Linked DNA regions of Cohaesibacter sp. ES.047. The protein of the gene in region 2 interacts with the protein of the main gene of each other region in a pairwise test. Links are inferred from orthologs where the notes say so. Each region holds a gene or a part of one and is shown on either strand. Other genes may lie near its edges.

What was found.
Region 1: the proteins of lpdA (region 2) and CPH65_RS23260 interact in binary tests that used the Escherichia coli proteins (3 or more experiments, as listed by UniProt). The link is inferred for Cohaesibacter sp. ES.047 from one-to-one orthologs.
Region 3: the proteins of lpdA (region 2) and odhB interact in binary tests that used the Escherichia coli proteins (3 or more experiments, as listed by UniProt). The link is inferred for Cohaesibacter sp. ES.047 from one-to-one orthologs.

The regions. Positions count from the first base shown.
Region 1 is NZ_LT907844.1:5,017,198-5,020,364, reverse strand. The notes cover bases 66-3,077. They hold CPH65_RS23260 (ATP-dependent helicase), read right to left. Parts: upstream 2,760-3,077; coding sequence 372-2,759; downstream 66-371. Other genes in these bases: CPH65_RS23255 (chloride channel protein), read right to left, coding at 2,905-3,077; CPH65_RS23265 (50S ribosomal protein L11 methyltransferase), read right to left, coding at 66-298. In the rest of the region: more of CPH65_RS23265, read right to left, coding at 1-65; more of CPH65_RS23255, read right to left, coding at 3,078-3,167. UniProt on the Escherichia coli protein: A helicase with DNA-dependent ATPase activity. Unwinds DNA duplexes with 3'-5' polarity. Translocates on single-stranded DNA with 3'-5' polarity. Initiates unwinding more efficiently from a nicked substrate than double-stranded DNA.
Region 2 is NZ_LT907844.1:2,754,699-2,757,705, forward strand. Bases 38-2,889 are described here. They hold lpdA (dihydrolipoyl dehydrogenase), read left to right. Parts: upstream 38-699; coding sequence 700-2,079; downstream 2,080-2,889. Other genes in these bases: CPH65_RS12570 (2-oxo acid dehydrogenase subunit E2), read left to right, coding at 38-689; CPH65_RS12580 (SDR family oxidoreductase), read left to right, coding at 2,081-2,842. Also shown: more of CPH65_RS12570, read left to right, coding at 1-37. UniProt on the Escherichia coli protein: Lipoamide dehydrogenase is a component of the glycine cleavage system as well as of the alpha-ketoacid dehydrogenase complexes.
Region 3 is NZ_LT907844.1:934,776-937,896, forward strand. The notes cover bases 33-2,998. They hold odhB (2-oxoglutarate dehydrogenase complex dihydrolipoyllysine-residue succinyltransferase), read left to right. Parts: upstream 33-879; coding sequence 880-2,118; downstream 2,119-2,998. Other genes in these bases: CPH65_RS04190 (2-oxoglutarate dehydrogenase E1 component), read left to right, coding at 33-843; CPH65_RS04200 (hypothetical protein), read left to right, coding at 2,365-2,796; lpdA (dihydrolipoyl dehydrogenase), read left to right, coding at 2,802-2,998. In the rest of the region: more of CPH65_RS04190, read left to right, coding at 1-32; more of lpdA, read left to right, coding at 2,999-3,121. UniProt on the Escherichia coli protein: E2 component of the 2-oxoglutarate dehydrogenase (OGDH) complex which catalyzes the second step in the conversion of 2-oxoglutarate to succinyl-CoA and CO(2).

The DNA.
Region 1 (3,167 bases), 2.3 Mb from region 2 along the record:
GACCTGCCTCGACGGGAACAAGTCCCTCAAGGGATTTGGTCACCCAGTCGATGTCCCCCAGTTCCTCGATCTTGAGGGGCAGCGCCATGGACAGGGATGAAAGCTCGGCCAAAGCAATCTTGTAGGTATCGCTTACCCCTTCTTCGGCCGGATAGAGCGACAGGGCCCAGAGACCGCGCTCCTCATCGATTTCGAAATTGGAGATGGCAAAGCCGTCTTCCTCGAATACGGCTTCCAGATGTTTGGCGGCGGCCTGAATTTCGTCGGCATTGCCTTCGGCATAGAGATATTGGGGCATAGATCAGCTCTCACTTGGCGTTATCCGCCTGTCGATAGCCTGTCCGGGCAACAAAGACAAGGTGTGACGGGGCTCAGTGCTTCTCGACAAAGGAATCCAGCACGCGCTTCACGCCGGTCTGGAACTGGATGGTCAGCTTGTTGCCCTCAACCGATTTCACTTCGCCATAGCCAAATTTAAGATGGAACACACGCTCGCCCACCTTGTAGCGGGCCGGGCCCTCGGACACGCTCTTGGCGACCAGTTCGCCCTCGATAACCGAAGACCCACGGCCCGGTTGGCGCGGGTTTTTCTCACGGCTGCGGTTGGCCTTGTTGGCCTGCATCCGTTTCCAACCCGGCGTCTCGTAGGAGCCTTCGAAGGGGTCGGAGGAACCAAACCGGCTTTTGCCATAGATCGAGCCGCCAACACCGGAGGCACCATAGCCGCCATAGGTGGATTGGCTCTCTTCGACATCCACATGCTTGATCGGCAATTCATCGAGAAAGCGCGAGGGGATGGAATTCTGCCACAGACCATGGATGCGCCTGTTGGAGGCGACATAGATCTTGGCCCGTTTCTTGGCGCGGGTGATGCCGACATAGGCCAGACGGCGTTCTTCTTCGAGGCCGCGTGTGCCGGATTCGTCCAAAGCGCGCTGATGGGGGAACAAGCCTTCTTCCCAGCCGGGCAGGAAGACGGTGTTGAATTCCAGCCCCTTGGCGGAATGGAGCGTCATGATCGAAACCGCATCGTTGCTTTCGCCTGCATCGCGATCCATGACGAGGGCAATATGCTCAAGGAAGCTGGGCAGGGAATCGAATTCCTCCATGGAACGAATGAGTTCCTTGAGGTTTTCGAGGCGTCCCGGTGCGTCGGGGGATTTGTCCTTTTGCCACATCTCTGTGTAGCCGGACTCGTCAAGAATGATCTCCGCCAGCTCGGTGTGTTTCATCGTCGGCAACTGGGTGCGCCAGTGGTTGAACTGGCCGAGCAGGGACTTCAGAGAATTGCGTGGGCGGGGTTTGAGATCCTCTGTGCCAACGATCTCGGTTGCCGCTTCCATCAGGGGGATTTCCTGATCGCGGGCAAGGGCATGGACTTGCCGCACGGTGGCGTCGCCGAGGCCACGACGGGGCGTGTTGACGATGCGCTCAAAGGCGAGATCATCAGCGGGCTGAACGAGCGCCCGGAAATAGGCGAGGGCATCGCGGATTTCGGCGCGTTCATAAAAGCGAGGGCCGCCGATGACACGGTAGTTGAGGCCCATGGTGATGAAACGGTCTTCGAACTCACGCATCTGGAAGGAGGCGCGCACGAGAATGGCGATTTCATTGAGCTCGTGCTGGCGCCGTTGCAGCGTTTCGATCTGATCACCGATGGAGCGAGCTTCTTCTTCCGAATCCCAGACGGAGGTGACGGTGACCTTTTCGGCTTCATCATCCTCGATCTGTGGATGCAGGGTCTTGCCCAGACGGCCTTCATTGTGCGTGATGAGATGCGAGGCGGCGGCAAGGATGTGGGCGGTTGAGCGATAATTGCGCTCAAGGCGGATCACCTTGGCTCCGGGGAAATCTTCCTCGAAGCGCAGGATGTTGTCGACCTCGGCGCCGCGCCAGCCATAGATCGACTGATCATCATCGCCGACACAGCAGATGTTGTGGTTTGATTGGGCCAACAGGCGCAGCCAGAGATATTGCGCCACGTTGGTGTCCTGATACTCGTCCACGAGGATATAGCGGAACTTGTTGTGGTAGCTTTTCAAGACGTCCGGATTTTCGCGAAACAGGCGCAAGCATTCGAGCAGCAGGTCGCCGAAATCGCAGGCGTTGAGGGTTTTGAGCCTCGCCTGATAGGCCGTATAGAGCTTGATTCCGTTGCCTTGGGCAAAGTGGAAGGCTTCGTCCTGTGGCACTTGATCGGGCGTGAGGCCCCGGTTTTTCCAGCCGTCGATCACAGTTGCGAGCTGGCGGGCGGGCCAGCGCTTTTCGTCGAGGCCATGCGCCTGAATGAGCTGTTTCATCAGGCGGATCTGGTCGTCCGAATCAAGAATGGTGAAATTGGACTTGAGGCCAACCAGTTCGGCGTGACGGCGCAGGATTTTGACGCCGATCGAATGGAACGTCCCCAGCCATTGCATACCCTCTACCGAACCGCCGATGAGCTTGCCGATGCGGTCTTTCATCTCGCGCGCGGCCTTGTTGGTGAAGGTCACCGACAGGATCTGCCAAGGTGCAGCGCGGCGCGTTGAGAGGATGTGTCCGATGCGGGTGGTCAACACCCGCGTCTTGCCTGTTCCCGCGCCAGCGAGCACCAGAAGGGGGCCGTCAAGGCTTTCCACGGCGTCCTTCTGTTCCGGATTGAGGCCATCCAGATAGGGTGTGGGCTGCATGCGCGCGAGCTTGGCGCGAATTCCTTCCTGATCATCTTCGTTCGATTCGAACGAGGGTGGCGGAGCTGGGGTGGCAAAGAGATCAGGCATATAGGGCGTTGGGTCCTGTTGGCGCAAAGAAGGGGATCGAGCCGGGTGAGCAGCGAATCCAATTGAAGAACATTATAGCAACAAATGTGGTTTGTCAGGGGCCAATCTGACGATTTTTCTCGTTGTTGGCATCTTCGCTTAGGACTTATCTGTGCTCTTCGACCTGAGAGTCAATGAGCATGTCGTTGAAAAACTTGAGGGCAGTCACCTGACGTGCCCAACCGATGATCCGTGTCTTGTCCAACGGGTCGAGAACGGCGAGATCCCCGCCTCCGGCCAGATCGAAGGCCTTGAGTGCCTGTTCGAGCGTGTCAAAATGGCTGATCGTGGGCGTGTCCTCGGCCAAGACACGGTCTTCCGGCGGGGCGTCCTGAGCGAGGGGCTCATAGAATTGTGAGACCGTGAGGG
Region 2 (3,007 bases):
TCAGCGAAGAACCAATGAGCCGTTTTGCTCAATTGGCCTCCGCGAATCTGGGAGCGGCGAATGCGCTCATTCCACAAGTTACCCATCACGACCGCGCCGATGTTTCTGCAATCGAAGCTCTTCGCAAGGAGCTCAAACCAGAGGCGCAGGCGCGCGGTGTCAAGCTCACGGCGCTGGCCTTTCAGGCCAAGGCGCTGGCAAGGGCCTTGCGCGCGTTCCCTCGCTTCAATGCCTCGCTGAGCGCCGATGGCAAGACGTTGATCCTCAAGGGTTACGTCCATATCGGTATTGCTGTCGATACGGCGCACGGACTGATGGTTCCTGTCGTCCGCGATGTTGATCGCAAGGGCCTGTGGCAAATCGCGGCAGAGATCACCGATCTCGCCACCCGCGCCCAGAGCCGCAAGATCGCTCCCGAAGAGATGGGCGGCGCATCGATGTCGATCTCCAATCTGGGCGGCATAGGCGGGCTTGGCTTTACCCCCATCGTCAATCCGCCTGAAGTGGCAATCCTTGGGATCACCCGCACCGAAACCGTGACCGTTTGGGATGGTGGCACGGCACGCCCGGTGGACATGGTACCGCTCGATCTGAGCTATGATCACCGCGTCATCAACGGTGCCGATGCGGCTCGTTTCATGAGTTATATGGCAGGGCTGATCGCCGATCCGCGCCGGATGATGGTCTGAGGGGGTGGAGATGGCTGACAATCACGCCGATCTGATCGTTCTTGGCGCAGGCCCCGGTGGCTATGCCTGCGCCTTTCGTGCGGCCGATCTTGGGCGCAAAGTCGTCCTCGTCGATCCACGCGCCGCATTGGGAGGCGTCTGTCTCAACGAAGGTTGCATCCCATCGAAGGCGCTGCTTCATGCCGCTGAGGTTATCCGTGAAACACGACATGGCGGCGACTGGGGGATTTCGACAGGCAGGGTCTCGGTCGATCTGGACAAATTGAGAGACAAGAAAGACGGGATCGTTGCGACGCTGACAGACGGCCTCACTGGCCTTGCCAAACGGCGCAAAGTTCAAACGGTGCGCGGCACCGCCAAGTTCACGAGCGCGAAAAGCCTCGACATCGACGGAGCGGCATGGAGCTTTGATCAGGCAGTGATTGCTGTTGGTTCGACGCCGGTGCAATTGCCCGGCTGGCCGAACGATGATCGCATCTGGGACAGCACCGCCGCGCTAGAGCTACGGGACGTGCCCAAGGCGCTTGCCATCGTAGGCGGCGGCATCATCGGGCTGGAAATGGCCACGGTCTACGCGGCCCTTGGCGCGAAGGTGACCGTTATCGAATTCATGGACCAGATCGCCCCCGGCGCTGACGTCGAGGCGGTCAAGGTCCTGCATTCCGCGCTCGTAGCCGAAGGCGTGACGATCCATACGGGCACCAAGGTCATAGAGGTCAAAGCTACAAAATCCGCGCTCAGCCTAACATGCGAAGGCGGGTTTGGCGGCACGCTCAAGGCGGATGCCATCATTCAGGCCGTTGGCCGCCGCGCGAGCGGCTACTTGGTTGCACCCGAGGCCGCAGGCGTCGAGATCGACAACCGCGGTGTCATCGCTGTGGACCGCACCTGCCGCACAAACGTGGAGGGGATTTTCGCCATCGGCGATGTCACGGGCAACCCGATGCTGGCCCACCGCGCCACGCATCAGGGCCATGTCGCCGCCGAGGTCGCCAGCGGGCACGCCGCGGCGCTTGATACAGACCTGATCCCATCGGTGGCCTACACCAGCCCCGAGCTGGCCTGGGCCGGGCTGACCCAGGCGCAAGCCAAAGAGCTCGGCGTCGCCCATCAGGTTGCCAGCTTCCCCTGGGCCGCAAGCGGGCGCAACCTCAGTTCGGGCGGTGGCGAGGGGATGACCAAGCTTGTCTACTGCCCCGAGACGAACCGCCTGCTTGGCGCAACGATCGTGGGCCGAAACGCGGGAGAGCTCTTGGCCGAATGCGTGCTGGCGATGGAAATGGGCGCAACGCTAGAAGACATCGCCCTGACGGTACATGCACACCCGACCCTCTCCGAGACCGTCACTTTCACGGCAGAGCGTGCGCTCGGCACGTTGACGGACCTCTGATATGACAGGGCCCACGATCGACCTGAACGGAAAGACAGCCCTCGTCACCGGAGCGAGCCGAGGGATCGGATTGTCGATCGCACAGGTGCTGGCACGCTCTGGCGCCGATGTGATCGGGCTTGGCACGTCGATCACGGCGCAGGCGCTGGAGGGGGCCTTTGCGGGCTTGCCCGGTGTGTTTCGGCCAATGGATTGCGACCTCTCCGAAAGGGATCAGATCAAGGCGTTGCTCGCGCAACTGGATGACGCAGGAGCCGAGATCGACATCTTGGTGAATAATGCTGGGATCATCCGGCGGAACCACGCAGCCGAGCACAGCTTGGAGGACTGGGATGCCGTGATGGCGGTCAACCTTGATGCGGTTTTCCTGCTCAGCCGTGCGCTCGGCGCGCGTATGCTGGAGCGCGGCGGTGGCAAGATCGTCAACATCGCCTCGGTCCTGTCATTCCAGGGCGGGGTCCTTGTACCCGGCTATGCCGCGGCCAAGGGTGCGATTGCCCAATTGACCCGCGCACTGGCAAATGAATGGGCGCAAGGCGGTGTCAACGTAAACGCCGTCGCGCCTGGCTATGTAGCGACGGACAACACCGCCGCTCTACAGGCTGACGAAGACCGCAGCGCTGCTTTGATGGCTCGCATACCCGTCGGCCGCTGGGGGCGGCCCGAAGAGATCGCCTGGCCGGTCGCTTTTCTGGCAAGCGAACTGGCCGATTTCATACACGGCACAGTTCTGCCCGTCGACGGCGGCTGGCTATCTCGCTAGGCTTGAGAGCACTTTTCAAGTGTCCCACTAACGAAAGCCGAGTTTGAATTTGGCTCAGATTGCGGATTTGAATGACCGTTTCGGCGACGGGCGCGGGATCGTTGCAGGTTAAGTGCCGCACATGCAACCAAATACTGCATATGAAACAGACGCAACCCGAAAATC
Region 3 (3,121 bases), 1.8 Mb from region 2 along the record:
GGCTTTGAATATGGCTATACGCTGGCCGAGCCGAAAGGTCTGACCTTGTGGGAAGGCCAGTTTGGCGACTTTGCCAATGGCGCACAGGTGGTGTTTGACCAGTTCCTGACCTCGGGCGAACGCAAGTGGCTTCGCGCGTCTGGTCTGACTGTTCTGTTGCCTCATGGCTATGAAGGGCAGGGACCCGAGCATAGTTCGGCACGTCTGGAGCGCTTCTTGCAATCCTGTGCCGAGGACAACATTCAGGTCGCCAACTGCACGACCCCGGCCAACTATTTCCATATTCTGCGCCGGCAGGTGAAACGCAGCTTCCGCAAGCCGCTGATCCTGATGACGCCGAAAAGCCTTCTGCGTCACAAGCGGGCGATTTCGAACCTTGCGGAACTGGGTGCAGGCAGCACCTTCCACCGGGTTCTGTGGGACGATGCGGAGATCCGGCCCAATCAGGAAATCAAGCTCACCACTGACGACAAGATCCGTCGGGTGATCCTGTGTTCGGGCAAGGTCTATTATGATCTGTACGAAGACCGTGAAGAGCGCGGCATCAACGATGTCTATCTGCTTCGTGTCGAACAGCTCTATCCTTTCCCCGCCAAGACCCTGATCAAGGAGCTGTCGCGCTTCAAGCAGGCAGAAATGGTCTGGTGTCAGGAAGAGCCCAAGAACCAGGGTGCCTGGTTCTTCGTAGAGCCTTACATGGAATGGGTTCTCAATCAGATTGATGCGAAAACCAAGCGAATGTCCTATGTGGGTCGTCCGGCATCCGCTGCTACGGCAACGGGTCTGATGAGCAAACATCTCGCTCAGTTGAAGGCCTTTCTTGACGATGCGTTTGCCGAGTAAACGGCTGACTGACTTTAATGAAATGTGAGAAGAAAAATGGCAACGGAAATCAAAGTCCCAACTCTGGGCGAGTCAGTGACCGAAGCAACCATTGGTCAGTGGTTCAAGGCAACCGGTGATGCCGTTCAGGCCGATGAGCCGCTGGTTGAACTGGAAACCGACAAAGTGACGATCGAAGTGCCGGCACCTGTTGCTGGTACCTTGGGTGATATCGTCGCGCCAGAAGGAGAGACCGTCGAGGTGGGCGCTCTTCTTGCGATGCTGAACGAAGGGGATGGGGCTGGCGCAGCACCGGCAGCTTCCTCCTCGGCTCCAGCCAAGGAAGAAAAACCTGCTGAAGCCCCCGCTCCAGCAGCCAAGGAAGAGTCCAAGTCGACCTCCATGCCGCCCGCTCCGAGCGCTTCCAAGATGATGACCGAGAACAAGGTCGATCCGGACGCAGTCTCGGGCTCTGGCGTGCGCGGTCAGGTGCTTAAGGGCGATGTGATCAATGCAATCGCATCGGGTGCGACGGCTCCGGCCGGTGCATCGGCTCCCTCAGCGGCTGCGCGTCCGTCTTCGAAGCCGGATGATGCTGCACGCGAAGAGCGTGTGCGCATGACCAAGCTGCGCCAGACCATCGCTCGCCGCCTGAAAGATGCCCAGAACACGGCTGCGATGCTGACCACGTTCAACGATGTGGACATGTCGGCGGTCATGAACCTGCGCAAGGAATATAAAGACCTGTTCGAGAAGAAACATGGCGTTCGTCTCGGCTTCATGGGCTTCTTTGCCAAGGCTGTTTGCACCGCGCTGCAGGAAATTCCTGCAGTGAATGCCGAGATCGATGGCACGGATATCATCTACAAGCACTTCGTCCATCTGGGCGTTGCCGTCGGTTCGCCGCGCGGTCTTGTGGTGCCGGTGGTTCGCGATGCCGACCAGATGTCGATTGCCGAAATCGAGAAGGCAATCGGTGAGTTCGGCCGCAAGGCGCGGGATGGTCAGTTGACCATGGACGAAATGCAGGGTGGCACCTTCACCGTTTCCAACGGTGGTGTTTATGGCTCGATGATGTCCACGCCGATCCTCAACGCACCGCAGTCCGGTATTCTGGGCATGCACCGCATTGAAGAGCGTCCGGTGGTTCGCGATGGTCAGGTTGTCATCCGTCCGATGATGTATCTGGCGCTCTCCTATGATCATCGTGTTGTCGATGGCAAGGAAGCCGTGACCTTCCTCGTGCGCATCAAGGAAGCTCTTGAGGATCCGCAGCGTCTCGTTCTGGATCTCTAGAGTTGAATGCTCTTTTCGGTGACGGGGCCATGTGTGCCCCGTTTCCATTTGCATCCTGTCCGGGGTTGGGCGTCCATTGACCAATTCCGTTTAGGCCTGATGCATGATATGGGCAAGGCATGAACCCTGTTCGCAGAAATGCATAAAAAGCACCGAAAAGCATCGTTTCAAACCCATCCGCTAAGCCGGATCGTCTTAAAAACGCTCTAGGTCCCCCGATGAGGGGAACCCCAAGGAGAGATGCCGTTGGCCGTCGCGTTGAAAATTGGAAGCTGGCTTTGTGCCATCTTCATGATTTTTTCGGCCATCGTCTGGCTGGTCGGCGGATTTCTGGTAACCAATGCCCTGTCCAACAATGCCGGGGGGACGGTGCCGGGTCTTGATCTGATCCCTGCTACCTTTTGGCCCTTTCGCGCCGTTGTATCGGCAATCGGTGTGGTTGGCGCGGTGACTCTTGTCTTGTCGCGCCGGACCTTCTTTCGAGTGATTGCGCTGTGGTTAGCGCTTGAACTCATTCTTATCGGCTGGCTCTATGCGAGCGGTTTTCTTGCCTCTCAATTTAACAATCTTGAAAGCGTGCGCAATCTTGCGATTCTGCAGATGTGCGGTCTCAGTGTGGTGATTTTTTCCTGGGTGAAACACAACACGCTCTTTCGATCCGGAATCCTTCAGGAGTGAATGAAATGTCTTATGATCTTGTGGTGATTGGTACAGGCCCCGGTGGCTACGTGTGTGCGATCCGCGCCGCCCAATTGGGCATGAAGGTTGCTGTGGTCGAAAAACGCAAGACCCACGGTGGCACCTGTCTCAATGTTGGCTGTATCCCGTCCAAGGCCTTGTTGCATGCCTCGGAGCTTTTTGATGAAGCCGGGCACGATTTTGCCAACATGGGCATCAAGGTCGGCAAGCCCGAGCTTGACCTCAAAGATATGATGAAACACAAGCAGGACGTGATCGACTCCAACGTTGGCGGTGTCGAGTTTCTGCTCAAGAAAAACAAGAT